Regions from separate parts of the Streptomyces deserti genome, predicted to be linked through region 2. Evidence: riboswitches for the same ligand, from Rfam matches in the RefSeq annotation. Region 2 holds a riboswitch; each other region holds the start of a gene.
The links. Region 2 has a riboswitch for cobalamin ahead of ACYVMZ_RS30780 (cobalamin biosynthesis protein). Riboswitches for the same ligand answer to the same signal wherever they lie in the genome.
Positions count from the first base shown of each region.

Region 1 (4,029 bases), on a different contig from region 2:
CGTCGGCGCGAGCAGCCCGGCCAGCAGCCGCAGGAGCGTGGACTTGCCGGAGCCGTTGGGTCCGAGGAGCCCGACGGTGGAGCCCGGGCCGGGCGCGAGGGACACACCGTCGAGGATGAGGCGGCCGTCGGCGCGGCGGCCGACCCGGTCGGCGCGGAGCCCGGCAGGTGACGCCTCGGCCTCCACCGGGAGGACGTCGGTCATCGCAGCCTCTCCGTCCGGCGCACGGCACGGATTGCGGCCGGCCATACGCCGGTCATCGCACCCTCCGCGTCCGATACAGCACCAGCACGAACGCCGGCACCCCGATGAGCGACGTCACGACCCCCACCGGCACCTCCTGCGGATCGAGGACGGTGCGGGCCAGGGTGTCCACCCACACCAGGAACACAGCACCCGCCAGCGCGGCGACCGGCAGCAGCCGGACGTGACCGGGCCCGACCAGGGCACGGGCGGCGTGCGGCAGGACGAGCCCGACGAACCCGATCGCCCCGGCCGAGCTGACCAGCGCGGCCGTGAGCAGGGCCGTGGCGCACAGCAGCACCAGCCGGGTACGGGCGACGGACACTCCCAGGGCGGCCGCCGCCTCCTGGCCGAAGGCGAAGGCGTCGAGGGTGCGGGCGTACGACAGGCACACCACCAGCGCCACGGCCAGCACGCCCAGGCACAGCCACACGTCCGTCCAGCCGGCGCCGCCGAGCGAGCCGAGCAGCCAGAACAGCACGCCCCGGGTGGTCTCGGCGTCGGCGGCGGTCATCACGACGAAGGAGGTGAGCGCGGAGAACAGCTGCATGGCGGCGACACCCGCCAGCACCACCCGGTCGGTGGTGCCGCCGAGGGTGTGGCTGAGCAGCAGGACCAGCGCGAAGGAGACCAGCGCGCCCAGGAACGCCCCCGCGGGCACCGAGACGGCCCCGCCGCCCACGCCCAGCACGACCACGACGACCGCACCCGTCGACGCGCCCGACGACACACCCAGCACGAACGGGTCGGCGAGCGGGTTGCGCAGCAGCGACTGCAGCACCACGCCGCACACGGCGAGCCCGGCCCCGCACACGGCCGCGAGGAGGGTGCGCGGCAGCCGCAGCTGCCATACGATGCCGTCCCTGATCGGCGTCAACTCCGAAGCGCCCAGGCCGAGATGGGCGACGACGGTCGACCACACCTCCCCGACCCCGATGTCCGCCGGACCGATGGTGATGGCGACGGCGAGGGAGGTGGCCAGGAGCAGAGCCCCGGCCGCACCGAGCGCCACCCCGCGCACGGTCACTTCACGAGCCCGAACTCACGTAGTCCCGCGGCCACGTGCTCCACGCCCTGGACCGTGCGGATCGTCGGGTTCATGGCCTGCCCGCTCAGCAGCACGTACCGCTTGTGCCGGACGGCGTCCATGTTCCTCGTCACGGGGTCGGACTCCAGGAAGGCGATCTTCTTCGCCGCCGACTCGGCGGTCTGCGACTTGCGGGTCAGGTCACCGATCACGAGCACGTCGGGGTTGCGGTCGGCGACCGTCTCCCAGTTGATCTGCGGCCATTCCTCGCGGGTGTCGTCGAAGACGTTCTTCGCGCCCAGGGCGCGGGTGATGACGCCGGGCGCCCCGCAGCAGCCGGCCATGTAGGGCGACTCGGAGTTGGCGAACCAGTACAGGAGGGTCACGTCCGAGGCGTCGATGCCCGCCGTGGCCTTCGCCATGCGCCGCTCCAGGGAGGCGACGAGCTTCTCGCCGCGCTCCTCCACCCCGAACACGGCGGCGAGGTCGCGGACTTCGCCGTACACGGTGTCGATGTCCAGGGCTTCGTCACGCGCCCCGTCGCCGTCACCGGTGTTGTCCTTGCCCGCGCAGTCGGACGGCGAGACGTACGTCGGCACGCCCAGCTTCTCGAACTGCTCCCGCGTGGCCACACCGCCCTTGCCCAGGGTGGAGACGAACGACGCGGCGACGAAGTCGGGGTCGGCGTCCAGGACCCGTTCGAAGGAGGGGTTGTCGTCGGCGAGGCGCGGCACGCGCGCGTTCGCCTTCTGAAGTCCCTTCAGCACGGGGTCGGTCCAGGTGGCCGTCCCCGCCAGGCGGTCGGCGAGGCCGAGGGAGAGCAGGATCTCGGTGGTGCCCTGGTTGAGGGAGACGGCGCGTTCCGGGGGCGCGTCGACGCGTACGGTGCGGCCGCAGTTGTCGAGGGTGACGGCGGCCTTCGTACCGGCGGCGGTGGTGTCGCCGCAGCCGGTCAGGAGCAGGGAGCCGGCCGCGAGCAGGGCGGCGGCGCGGGCGGGTCGCGCGAGGGGCACGGAATCGTCCTAGGTCGTCGAGGGCTCGAACGCGGAGCCCGGTCGTACGGTGCTCCCCCGCCGTGCGTCGGCCGCGGGGGCTGCCAGCAGGTCTTCGGACTCGGGTTCCTCCGGAGGGGGCGCCTTCCCGGAGGACTGTCGTCCTCCAGTGGCCGAGGCCCCGCCCGTCCCCCTCACCGCTGCGCGTCAGTTCCGGATTCACACCGGATTCCCTGACCCACGTACATGGGTTCGACTGGCCTCGGCAAGCTATCACGGCGGGCGCGGGGAATCACCGGGCCCCGTGCGTCGTTGTCCGGACGACAGCTCTTCCCCATGTCCCATCCCGAGGAGGCCGACGGTGTACGGCGACGAGGCAACGGTCCGCAAGATCCTCACCGGGCTCGGCGACACCTGGGCCGTGGTGGGCCTGTCGTCGAACCAGCGGCGCGCGGCGTACGGCGTCGCCGATGTGCTGCAGCGCTACGGCAAGCGCATCGTGCCCGTGCACCCCAGGGCGGAGACGGTGCACGGCGAGCGGGGATACGCCTCGCTCGCGGACATTCCCTTCGAGGTGGACGTGGTCGACGTGTTCGTGAACAGCGACCTGGCCGGGAAGGTCGCGGACGAGGCGGTCGCGAAGGGCGCCAAGGCGGTGTGGTTCCAGCTCGGTGTCATCGACGAGGCCGCGTACGAACGGACGCGCGCGGCAGGACTGGAGATGGTGATGGACCGCTGCCCGGCGATCGAGATCCCGCGGCTGGGCTGAGGCCTGGGACTTAACGACTCCCTCATTGCCGTGTACAGGAATCCTGAAGCCCTTTCCAGGAAATCCCCGCATCCGGTCAAATGCACGGCAACGGCCTTCTGCCTGCCGGCAATTCATTCCTAATCTGACGGCCTCTTGCTCACTGAACGCTTTTGTTCATTTCATGAGGGGCCCCTGTGGAAATGGTAAGCGTCGACCAGGCAGTGGCGGGGGCGAAAGGGAGGCCGGGCGGGCTGCGACGGGACGTCGGGCTGATCGGGCTCATGTGGGCCTCGGTCGGTTCCATCATCGGGTCGGGCTGGTTGTACGGCGCCGAGAAGGCGGTCGTGGCGGCCGGTCCGGCGGCGATCCTGTCGTGGGTGATCGGCGCGGTGGCGATCGTGCTGCTGGCGCTGGTGCACGCGGAACTCGGCGGCATGTTCCCGGTCGCGGGCGGCACGGCCCGCTATCCGCACTACGCGTTCGGCGGCCTGGCCGGCATGTCCTTCGGCTGGTTCTCCTGGCTGCAGGCGGCGACCGTGGCGCCGATCGAGGTCGAGGCGATGATCGGCTACGCCGGGCACTGGCACTGGGCGCAGGGCTTCCAGCACGCCGAGGACGGCACGCTGACGATGAGCGGGTTCGTCGTGGCCGTCGTCCTGATGGCCGTGTTCGTCGTGATCAACTTCCTCGGCGTGCGGGTGCTGGCGCACACCAACAGCGCGGCCACCTGGTGGAAGGTGGCCGTGCCCCTCGCGGCGATCTTCATCATCGCGGCGGGCAACTTCCACCCGGGCAACTTCACCGAGCACGGATTCGCTCCGTTCGGCGCCAAGGGCGTGCTGACCGCCATCAGTTCCAGCGGCATCATCTTCGCCCTGCTGGGCTTCGAGCAGGCCATCCAGCTGGCGGGCGAGAGCCGCGACCCGAGGCGGGACCTGCCGCGCGCGACCCTCGGCTCGGTCGCCATCGGCGCGGTCGTCTACGTCCTGCTCCAGATCGTGTTCATCGCCGCGCTC
Region 1 is NZ_BAAGRZ010000003.1:19,453-23,481, reverse strand. It holds gene ACYVMZ_RS08345 (ABC transporter ATP-binding protein) at 1-204, opposite strand, end outside; gene ACYVMZ_RS08340 (FecCD family ABC transporter permease) at 257-1,270, opposite strand; gene ACYVMZ_RS08335 (ABC transporter substrate-binding protein) at 1,267-2,283, opposite strand; cobalamin riboswitch at 2,352-2,538, opposite strand; gene ACYVMZ_RS08330 (CoA-binding protein) at 2,624-3,031, shown strand; gene ACYVMZ_RS08325 (APC family permease) at 3,214-4,029, shown strand, end outside.
Region 1: another riboswitch for cobalamin. It lies ahead of ACYVMZ_RS08335 (ABC transporter substrate-binding protein); the one in region 2 lies ahead of ACYVMZ_RS30780 (cobalamin biosynthesis protein).

Region 2 (4,029 bases):
GACGAGACCGGCATCCGTCCCGAGGTCATCTTCGCCGCCCTGGTCGGCGCGATCCTCTGGAACCTGCTGACCTGGCTGGTCGGGCTTCCGTCCAGTTCCTCGCACGCCCTCATGGGCGGTCTGATCGGCGCCACGATCGCCTCGGCGGGCGTCGGAGCGGTCCACGGTGACGTGCTGGTCACCAAGGTGCTGATCCCGGCGATCGCCGCCCCGCTCGTCGCGGGCATGGCCGCGATGCTGGCGACCCGGCTGACGTACTCGCTCGGCAGGAAGGCCGACGGCAAGGCGTCCGAGAAGGGCTACCGCGCCGGCCAGATCGCCTCCGCGGGCCTGGTCTCGCTGGCCCACGGCACCAACGACGCGCAGAAGACCATGGGCGTCATCACCCTGGCCCTGGTCGCCGGCGGCGCCGTCGCCCCCGACTCCGACCCGCCCCAGTGGGTCATCCTCTCCGCGGGCATCGCCATCGCGCTGGGCACGTACCTCGGCGGCTGGCGCATCATCCGCACCATGGGCAAGGGCCTGACCGACCTCCAGCCCCAGCAGGGCTTCGCCGCCCAGACCAGCGCCGCGACGGTCATCCTGGCCTCCTCCCACCTCGGTTTCTCCCTCTCCACCACGCACTCCGTCTCCGGCGCGGTGATGGGCGCGGGCCTGGGCCGCAAGCACGGGGTCGTCCGCTGGTCGACCGCCACGCGGATGTTCGTCGCCTGGGGCCTGACCCTGCCGGCCGCCGGCCTGGTCGGTGCGCTGGCGGAGTACGTGACCGGCTTCGGCGCGTGGGGCACGGGCGTGGTGGCCGTCTTCCTGGTCGCCTCCAGCGCGGCGATCTGGAAGATCTCCCGCCGGGAGGTCGTCGACCACACGAACGTCAACGACGTCGACGACGCCAGCGATGTCGACGAGGAGCCGACCGGTGTGGTGACCGCGGCGATGGCCGCGGTGGCGCCGCCTCCGGTGGCGGGCGCGGTGACCGAGGACCTCACGGCCACGATCCCGGGCCAGTCCTCGTCCACCGACTCGAAGGCCTCGTCGGCCACGACCACCGTCTGAGCCCGCCGCACCCGGCCGGATCCGAAGAAAGAGAAGTATCAGCATGAAGATCGACTGGGCGGCCCTCGGCTCCGTCTTCGGTGTCAGCCTCGTGGTCACCGTGGCCCTGGTGGGCCTGTTCACCCTCGGCATCACGGGGCTGTCGCGGCGGGAGCGGGCTGTGGCGCAGGGCGGGGGCGCGTCGCTCGCGGTCGCCGGGGCGTACGCGTGCTTCGCGGCGTGTGCTGCGGCCGTGGGATACGGGATCTATCTGATCGTGGCCTGAGGCCAACGAGCTCTACCGCCCGCCCTGCCCGGGAACCGCCTCATCGGTGGTCCGGGCAGGGCGGGTCTTTGTCTGCCGTAGGTGGGATTCCCATACGTCCCGTACGGGTGGGGGCAGCATCGCGGTTGCAGGCGTCACGGACCGTGGCCGCAAGGCGATGCCGCGTAGTCACCTCGTGTGAGTGAAACGCGCCGGGCGCGAGCGGCCCGAGAGGGAGCGCATTCGGGGGTGTGGGCCTGAGCACACTCCCCCGCCGCAGGTCAACGGCAAGTTGACGGCTGTTCGCGGGCCATGGTGGACTGCCGGAGCCAGTACGGCGGCAGGAGAGGAAGCCGGTGGAAGTCCGGCGCGGTCCCGCCACTGTCACCGGGGTGCACAGCCCCGGGAGCCAGGAACTCTCACCGCCGGTCTCGTCGAACCAGGGCGTGGACACCCTGAGTGAGGACATATCGCCATGCGCGCCTGCCGTTTGAGTCGCCCCTTCCGAGCCCTGCCCCACCCTTACGCGGGCTGAGCCCATGGGTGCCGAGCGCGTCTTCGCGTACGGCGCCGCCGCCGGTCTCCTCGGTGACCTGCTCCTCGGTGATCCGCGCCGCGGGCATCCGGTCGCCGTGTTCGGGCGGGCCGCCGGTGCCGTGGAACGGGTGTTGTGGCGGGACCACCGCGGGTGGGGTGCGCTGCACACCGCCGTGTGCGTCGGCGGGGCCGCCGCCCTAGGAGGGCTGGCCGCGCGTGCCGTACGCCGCTCCCCGGCCGCCTCCGTCGCGCTGACCGGTGTCGCCACCTGGGCCGTCGTCGGGGGGACCTCCCTGGTCCGTGAGGCCCGGGCCATCGGCAGTGCCCTGGACGCCGGAGACGTCGAGGCCGCCCGTGCCCGTCTGCCGCATCTGTGCGGGCGGGATCCGCAGGCGCTCGACGCCGACGGGATCGCGCGGGCCGTGGTCGAGTCCGTCGCCGAGAACACCTCCGACGCGGTGGTGGGGGCGCTCGTGTGGGGGGCCGTCGGGGGTGTGCCCGGGCTGGTCGGGTTCCGGGCCGTGAACACCCTCGACGCCATGGTGGGGCACAGGTCGCCCCGGTACCGGCGCTACGGGTGGGCCTCCGCGCGGCTCGACGACCTCGCGGGGTGGCCGGGGGCGCGCCTCACCGCTGTCCTCGCGGCGGTGACGGGGCCGGATCCGCGGGGCGCCGTGCGGGCCTGGCGTGCCGACGCCTCGAAGCATCCGAGTCCCAACGCGGGGCCCGTGGAGGCGTCTTTCGCGGGTGCGCTCGGGGTGCGGCTCGGCGGGACGCTGTCCTACGGCGGGCGCGTCGAGCACCGGCCCGTGCTCAACGGGGACGGGCGGGCCGTGTGCGCGTCCGACATCGAGCGGGCCGTACGGCTCTCCCGGCGGGTGAGCTGGCTCGCGCTCGGCGTGTGTGCGGCAGGGCGGCTTCTCGGGAAAGGGCGTACGTCGTGAACGGTGGTCTTCTCGTCGCAGGCACCACCTCCGACGCGGGCAAGAGCGTCGTCACCGCCGGGATCTGCCGCTGGTTGGTGCGGCAAGGCGTCAAGGTCGCGCCGTTCAAGGCGCAGAACATGTCGCTCAATTCCTTTGTGACCCGTGAGGGCGCCGAGATCGGGCGGGCGCAGGCCATGCAGGCGCAGGCCTGTCGTACAGAGCCGACCGCGTTGATGAATCCCGTGCTGCTCAAGCCGGGTGGCGAGCAGAGCAGTCAGGTCGTGCTGCTGGGCAAGCCGGTGGGCGAGTTGAGCGCGCGTGGGTATCACGGAGGGCGGCAGCAGGCGCTGCTCGGGACCGTGCTGGACTGCCTGGAGCAGTTGCGGGGCACGTATGACGCGGTGATCTGTGAGGGGGCCGGGAGTCCCGCCGAGATCAATCTGCGGCGGACCGACATCGTGAACATGGGGATCGCGCGCCACGCGCGGCTTCCCGTGCTCGTCGTCGGGGACATCGACCGGGGCGGCGTCTTCGCCTCCTTCTTCGGGACCGTCGCCCTGCTCTCACGCGAGGACCAGGAGTTCGTCGCCGGGTTCCTCGTCAACAAGTTCCGCGGAGACGTCAGCCTCCTGGAGCCCGGGCTCGACATGCTGCACGACCTCACCGGGCGGCGTACGTACGGGGTGCTGCCCTTCCGGCACGGCCTCGGCATCGACGAGGAGGACGGGATGGCGGTGTCCTTGCGGGGGGCCGTGCGCGAGTCCGTCGTCGCGCCGCCCGTCGGGGAGGACGTGCTGCGGGTGGCGGTGTGCGCGATCCCCCTCATGTCCAACTTCACGGACGTGGACGCGCTCGCCGCCGAGCCGGGGGTCGTGGTGCGGTTCGTGGACCGGCCGGAGGAGCTGGCCGACGCCGACCTCGTGGTGATCCCCGGTACCCGGGGGACCGTCCGCGCGCTGGAGTGGCTGCGGGAGCGGGGGCTCGCGGAGGCCCTGGTCCGAAGGGCCGCCGAACAACGGCCCGTGCTTGGCGTCTGCGGCGGCTTCCAGGTCCTCGGCGAGCACATCGAGGACGAGGTCGAGAGCCGCCGGGGGCACGTCGACGGGCTCGGGATCCTGCCCGTGCGGGTGCGGTTCGCGCGCGAGAAGACCCTGACACGTCCGACGGGGGAAGCCCTCGGCGAGCGGGTCGAGGGGTACGAGATCCATCACGGGGTCGCCGAGATCAGCGGCGGGGAACCCTTCCTCGACGGGTGCCGGGTGGGCCAGA
Region 2 is NZ_BAAGRZ010000026.1:61,519-65,547, forward strand. It holds gene ACYVMZ_RS30770 (inorganic phosphate transporter) at 1-1,053, shown strand, start outside; gene ACYVMZ_RS30775 (hypothetical protein) at 1,097-1,318, shown strand; cobalamin riboswitch at 1,597-1,735, shown strand; gene ACYVMZ_RS30780 (cobalamin biosynthesis protein) at 1,837-2,778, shown strand; gene ACYVMZ_RS30785 (cobyric acid synthase) at 2,775-4,029, shown strand, end outside.

Region 3 (4,029 bases), on a different contig from region 2:
CCCTGGTCCTCTCCATGAACCGCTCACCTCTCCCGCGCGGCCCGGGTCCGCGAACGGTTCGCCTTGCGGATCGCGTCGAGCAGCTCCCCCTTCGACATCCGCGACCGGCCCTCGACACCGAGCCGCTTCGCGACGTCGTACAGGTGTTCCTTGGAGGCGTGCTCGTCCACGCCCTCGCCGCTGCGGCCGCCCTGCTGGCGGGGCCGCGCCGACCGGGGGTCCGAGGGGCCCTTGCGGCCGCCCTCCTTGCGCTCCCAGTGGTCGCCGACCTTCTCGTACATGTGCTTCAGCGCGCCGTAGGCCACGCGATGCGCGCGCTCGCCCTCGCCGTACTGCTCCACGGCCGAGTCGTGCGCCTTGATCCAGGTGCGCTGGGCGTCCTTCGAGGAGCGCTCCAGGGTCGACGGAAGCTCCTGTCGTCCGGGCATCTCACCCACCTCCGTCCGTCGTCGCTTCCGGGGCCGGACGAGTGCCCGGCAGGGGGCCCGGAAAAACCGGGCGGAACCCTTGCGAGCACGGGGTTTGACGGCATGGACGGGGGCTACCCGCGCGGTGTGACTTCGACGACATCGCAGCAGGAGCTGTTCCGGTTCCTGGAGGACCGCTTCGCCTGCGCTCAGGCGTGCACGGAGTGCGCGCGGGCGTGTGCGCTGCGCGCGAGCCTCGTGGATCCCGACGGAACCGAGAACCAGGAACTCGTACGACGCAAGGGCATCATGTGCGCGGAGGTGTGCGACGCGACCTGCCGTGTGCTGTCCGAACAGAACCAGGTGGACGAGAGCGCCATCCGCATGCAGGTGGAGTGGTGCAGGACGGTGTGCCTGGAGAGCGCGCACGTCTTCGACGCGCACCCGGGCGCGGAGGAGACGGCGAGTGCGTGCCGGGCGTGCGCCCGGGCTTGCACGGACTTCCTCGCGACCTTGAACTGACGAGCGGCGTGCTCCGCGACCGGCGGTGCGGGTGCACACCGTGGGAGGCGTGAACGACTGACGCCTGCGGCGAGCGGGGGCGGGGGCGAGGGCGGCCGACGGGGTGGTGGTCGGCCGGCTGCCCGGCGTACGCCGCCGCGCCGATCACTGGCGGCCTTCGGCCGATGAGCGGGCGGCGTCGGATCCGGTGCTCGGTTCGTGGCGCTTGCCGAGCCTCGCGGGGGGCGCGTACGGCGATGGGCCGTTGTGCTACACCTCGAGCGGCTGCCCCAACCGTACGTTCCAGCGGCCCGACCGGCCGCTGACCTCCACCGCCGTCAGCGGTGGGACGTCCGTGCGCCAGAACGCGGTCTCCGGGGCCCCGAGCACCTGTACCACCACGGCCCGTACGACCTCCGGCTCGACCACGGCCACGGTCCGGCCCGCCACCGCGGCGGCTGTCTCCAGCCAGGCCGCGACCCGGTCGCAGAGTGCGCGTACCGACTCTCCGCCGTGCGGTGCCGCGCCGGGGTCCGTCAGCCACCGGGCGAGGGCCTCCGGCTCGCGCGCGCCCACCTCCGCCAGGGTCGCCCCCCGCCACCGTCCGGCATCCAGTCCCGCCAGCTCCGGGACGGCGACGGCGTCGAGGCCGAGGGCGTCGGCCGTCTCCCGGCAGCGCACGGTGGGGGAGGCCCAGGCCTGCCGGGCCGCCGGAAGCGAGCCGGCGGCCGTACGGGCGTGTCGCAGCCCGGACGCGTCGAGGGGACAGCCGTCGTCGAAGCGGGCCTCCCGCAGGGCCGCGGTGATCGCGGGTGAGATCAACATCACTCGGCTGGTCATCCGTCCACTCCTGCGCTCAACATCCTTTACTCGTCCGCCACTTGACGGCATGTATCCCACTCCGAGGGGCGCTCGCGGCCTTCCGCGCGCCCTTGGCCGGATCCGCACGACGCGGTACGGTCTCGTCGACATTCACGACGGCACGGCGGAAGCCGGTGGGACTCCGGCACGGTCGCGCCACTGTATGCCGGGCACGCACGCGAGTGCGGGCCCGGTGAGTCAGACCCCCTGCCGTCGTTCGTGCACCACCGATTCGGGACGCGAGTTTCCCAGGAGGTTCTGCCATGGCGCAGTCCGCCGCCCAACCGGCCACCACCCCCGCCACCACTACCGCCCCCGCCAAGCTGCCGCTCGGCGCGATCGCCCCCTGGGCGGTCTTCTTCGGCATCCTGATGCTGGTCCTGCTCTACTTCGTCGGCGCCGAGCAGGGCGCCACATCCGTGCTGGCCGGGGAGGACGTGCACGAGTGGGTGCACGACGCCCGCCACCTGCTCGGCTTCCCCTGCCACTGACGGCGGGGGAGGAACGTACGAGCTCATGAACTCGACAACCGTCCGCACCCTTCTGGTGCGCGGCATGCTCGCGGGTCTCGCCGCCGGGCTGCTCGCCCTCGTCGTCGCCTACTTCCTCGGCGAACCCCGCGTCGACGCGGCGATCGCCTTCGAGGAGGCGCACGCCCACGAGCACGGCGGGGAGGAGATCGTCAGCCGCACGATGCAGTCCACCGCGGGCCTGTCCACCGGTGTCCTCGTCTACGGCGTCGCCTTCGGCGGCATCGCCGCCCTCGCGTACTGCGTCGCGCTCGGCCGGATCGGCCGCTTCGGGCCGCGCGCGAGCGCGCTGCTCCTCGCGGTGGCCGGCCTGCTCACCGTGTACGTCGTGCCGTTCCTGAAGTACCCGGCCAACCCGCCGGCCGTCGGCGACCCCGACACCCTCGACCAGCGCACCGCCCTGTACTCCCTGATGGTGGTGCTGAGCGTGCTGCTGGCCGTGGCCACCGTGATCCTGGGCAAGCGCCTCGCGCCGCGCCTGGGCAACTGGAACGCCACGAGCGCCGCCGGGGCGTTCTTCGTCCTCGTCGTCGGTCTCGCGTACGCCTTCCTGCCCTCCTACGACAACGTCCCCAAGGAGTTCCCCGCCACCCTGCTGTGGCAGTTCCGCCTGGCGGCGCTGACCGTCCAGGTGACCCTGTGGACCGCCTTCGGGCTGATCTTCGGGGCCCTGGCGGAACGGGTGCTCGCCCCCCGGCCCACCACGCACCAGCCCACCGCCGCGCGGCCGACTCCCGTGCCGCACTGACCTGTTCACCCCGCCCGACATCCCACCGACAGGGCCCCCGGCATCCCGGGGGCCCTGTTCCCTGTCGCCGCGACCCGTAGGTGCTTTCCCCTGCCGCGCCATTCCCAATTTCTGAAACACGTTCTACGGTGTGCGCCGTCAGGACCGGCCTTGGGAGCCTGGAGGCGCCGTGCATCTCGACTACACGCCCGAGCAGCAGCGGCTGCGGACCGAACTGCGCGCCTACTTCACCGAGTTGGTCCCGACCGGCGCCTCCGCCCGGCACTTTGACCCGGCCGCCCAGAAGCGGTTCTACCGCGAGACCATCCGGCGGCTCGGCGCGGACGGCTGGCTCGGCGTGGGCTGGCCGAAGGAGTACGGCGGACGCGGCCTGACCGCGATGGAACAGTTCATCTTCTTCGACGAGGCCGCCCAGGCCGGCGTACCGCTGCCGCTGATGGCGCTCAACACCGTCGGCCCGACGATCATGCGGTACGGCACCGAGGAGCAGAGGGCGTACTTCCTGCCGAGGATCCTCTCCGGAGAGATCGACTTCGCCATCGGCTACAGCGAGCCCGACGCGGGCACGGACTTGGCGTCCCTGCGGACGCGCGCGGTGCGGGACGGTGACACGTATGTCGTCAACGGCCAGAAGATCTGGACCACCAACGGCGACACCGCCGACTGGGTGTGGCTGGCCGTGCGTACGGATCCGGACGCCCCGCCGCACAAGGGCATCACCCTGCTGCTGGTGCCGACCACGGACCCCGGCTACTCGTGCACCGTCATCCGCACCCTCGCCGGACACGACACCACGGCCAGTTACTACGAGAACGTCCGCGTCCCCGTCACCCACCGGGTCGGCGCCGAGAACCAGGGCTGGCGGCTGATCACCAACCAGCTCAACCACGAACGCGTCACCCTCGCTGCCCACGGCACCATGGCGATCCGCGCCCTGCACGACGTGCAGCGCTGGGCCATGGAGACCAAGCTCGCCGACGGC
Region 3 is NZ_BAAGRZ010000022.1:26,703-30,731, reverse strand. It holds gene ACYVMZ_RS28415 (ChaB family protein) at 24-428, opposite strand; gene ACYVMZ_RS28410 (ferredoxin) at 531-929, shown strand; gene ACYVMZ_RS28405 (histidine phosphatase family protein) at 1,179-1,748, opposite strand; cobalamin riboswitch at 1,849-1,998, shown strand; gene ACYVMZ_RS28400 (CbtB domain-containing protein) at 2,033-2,260, shown strand; gene ACYVMZ_RS28395 (CbtA family protein) at 2,286-3,047, shown strand; gene ACYVMZ_RS28390 (acyl-CoA dehydrogenase family protein) at 3,217-4,029, shown strand, end outside.
Region 3: another riboswitch for cobalamin. It lies ahead of ACYVMZ_RS28400 (CbtB domain-containing protein); the one in region 2 lies ahead of ACYVMZ_RS30780 (cobalamin biosynthesis protein).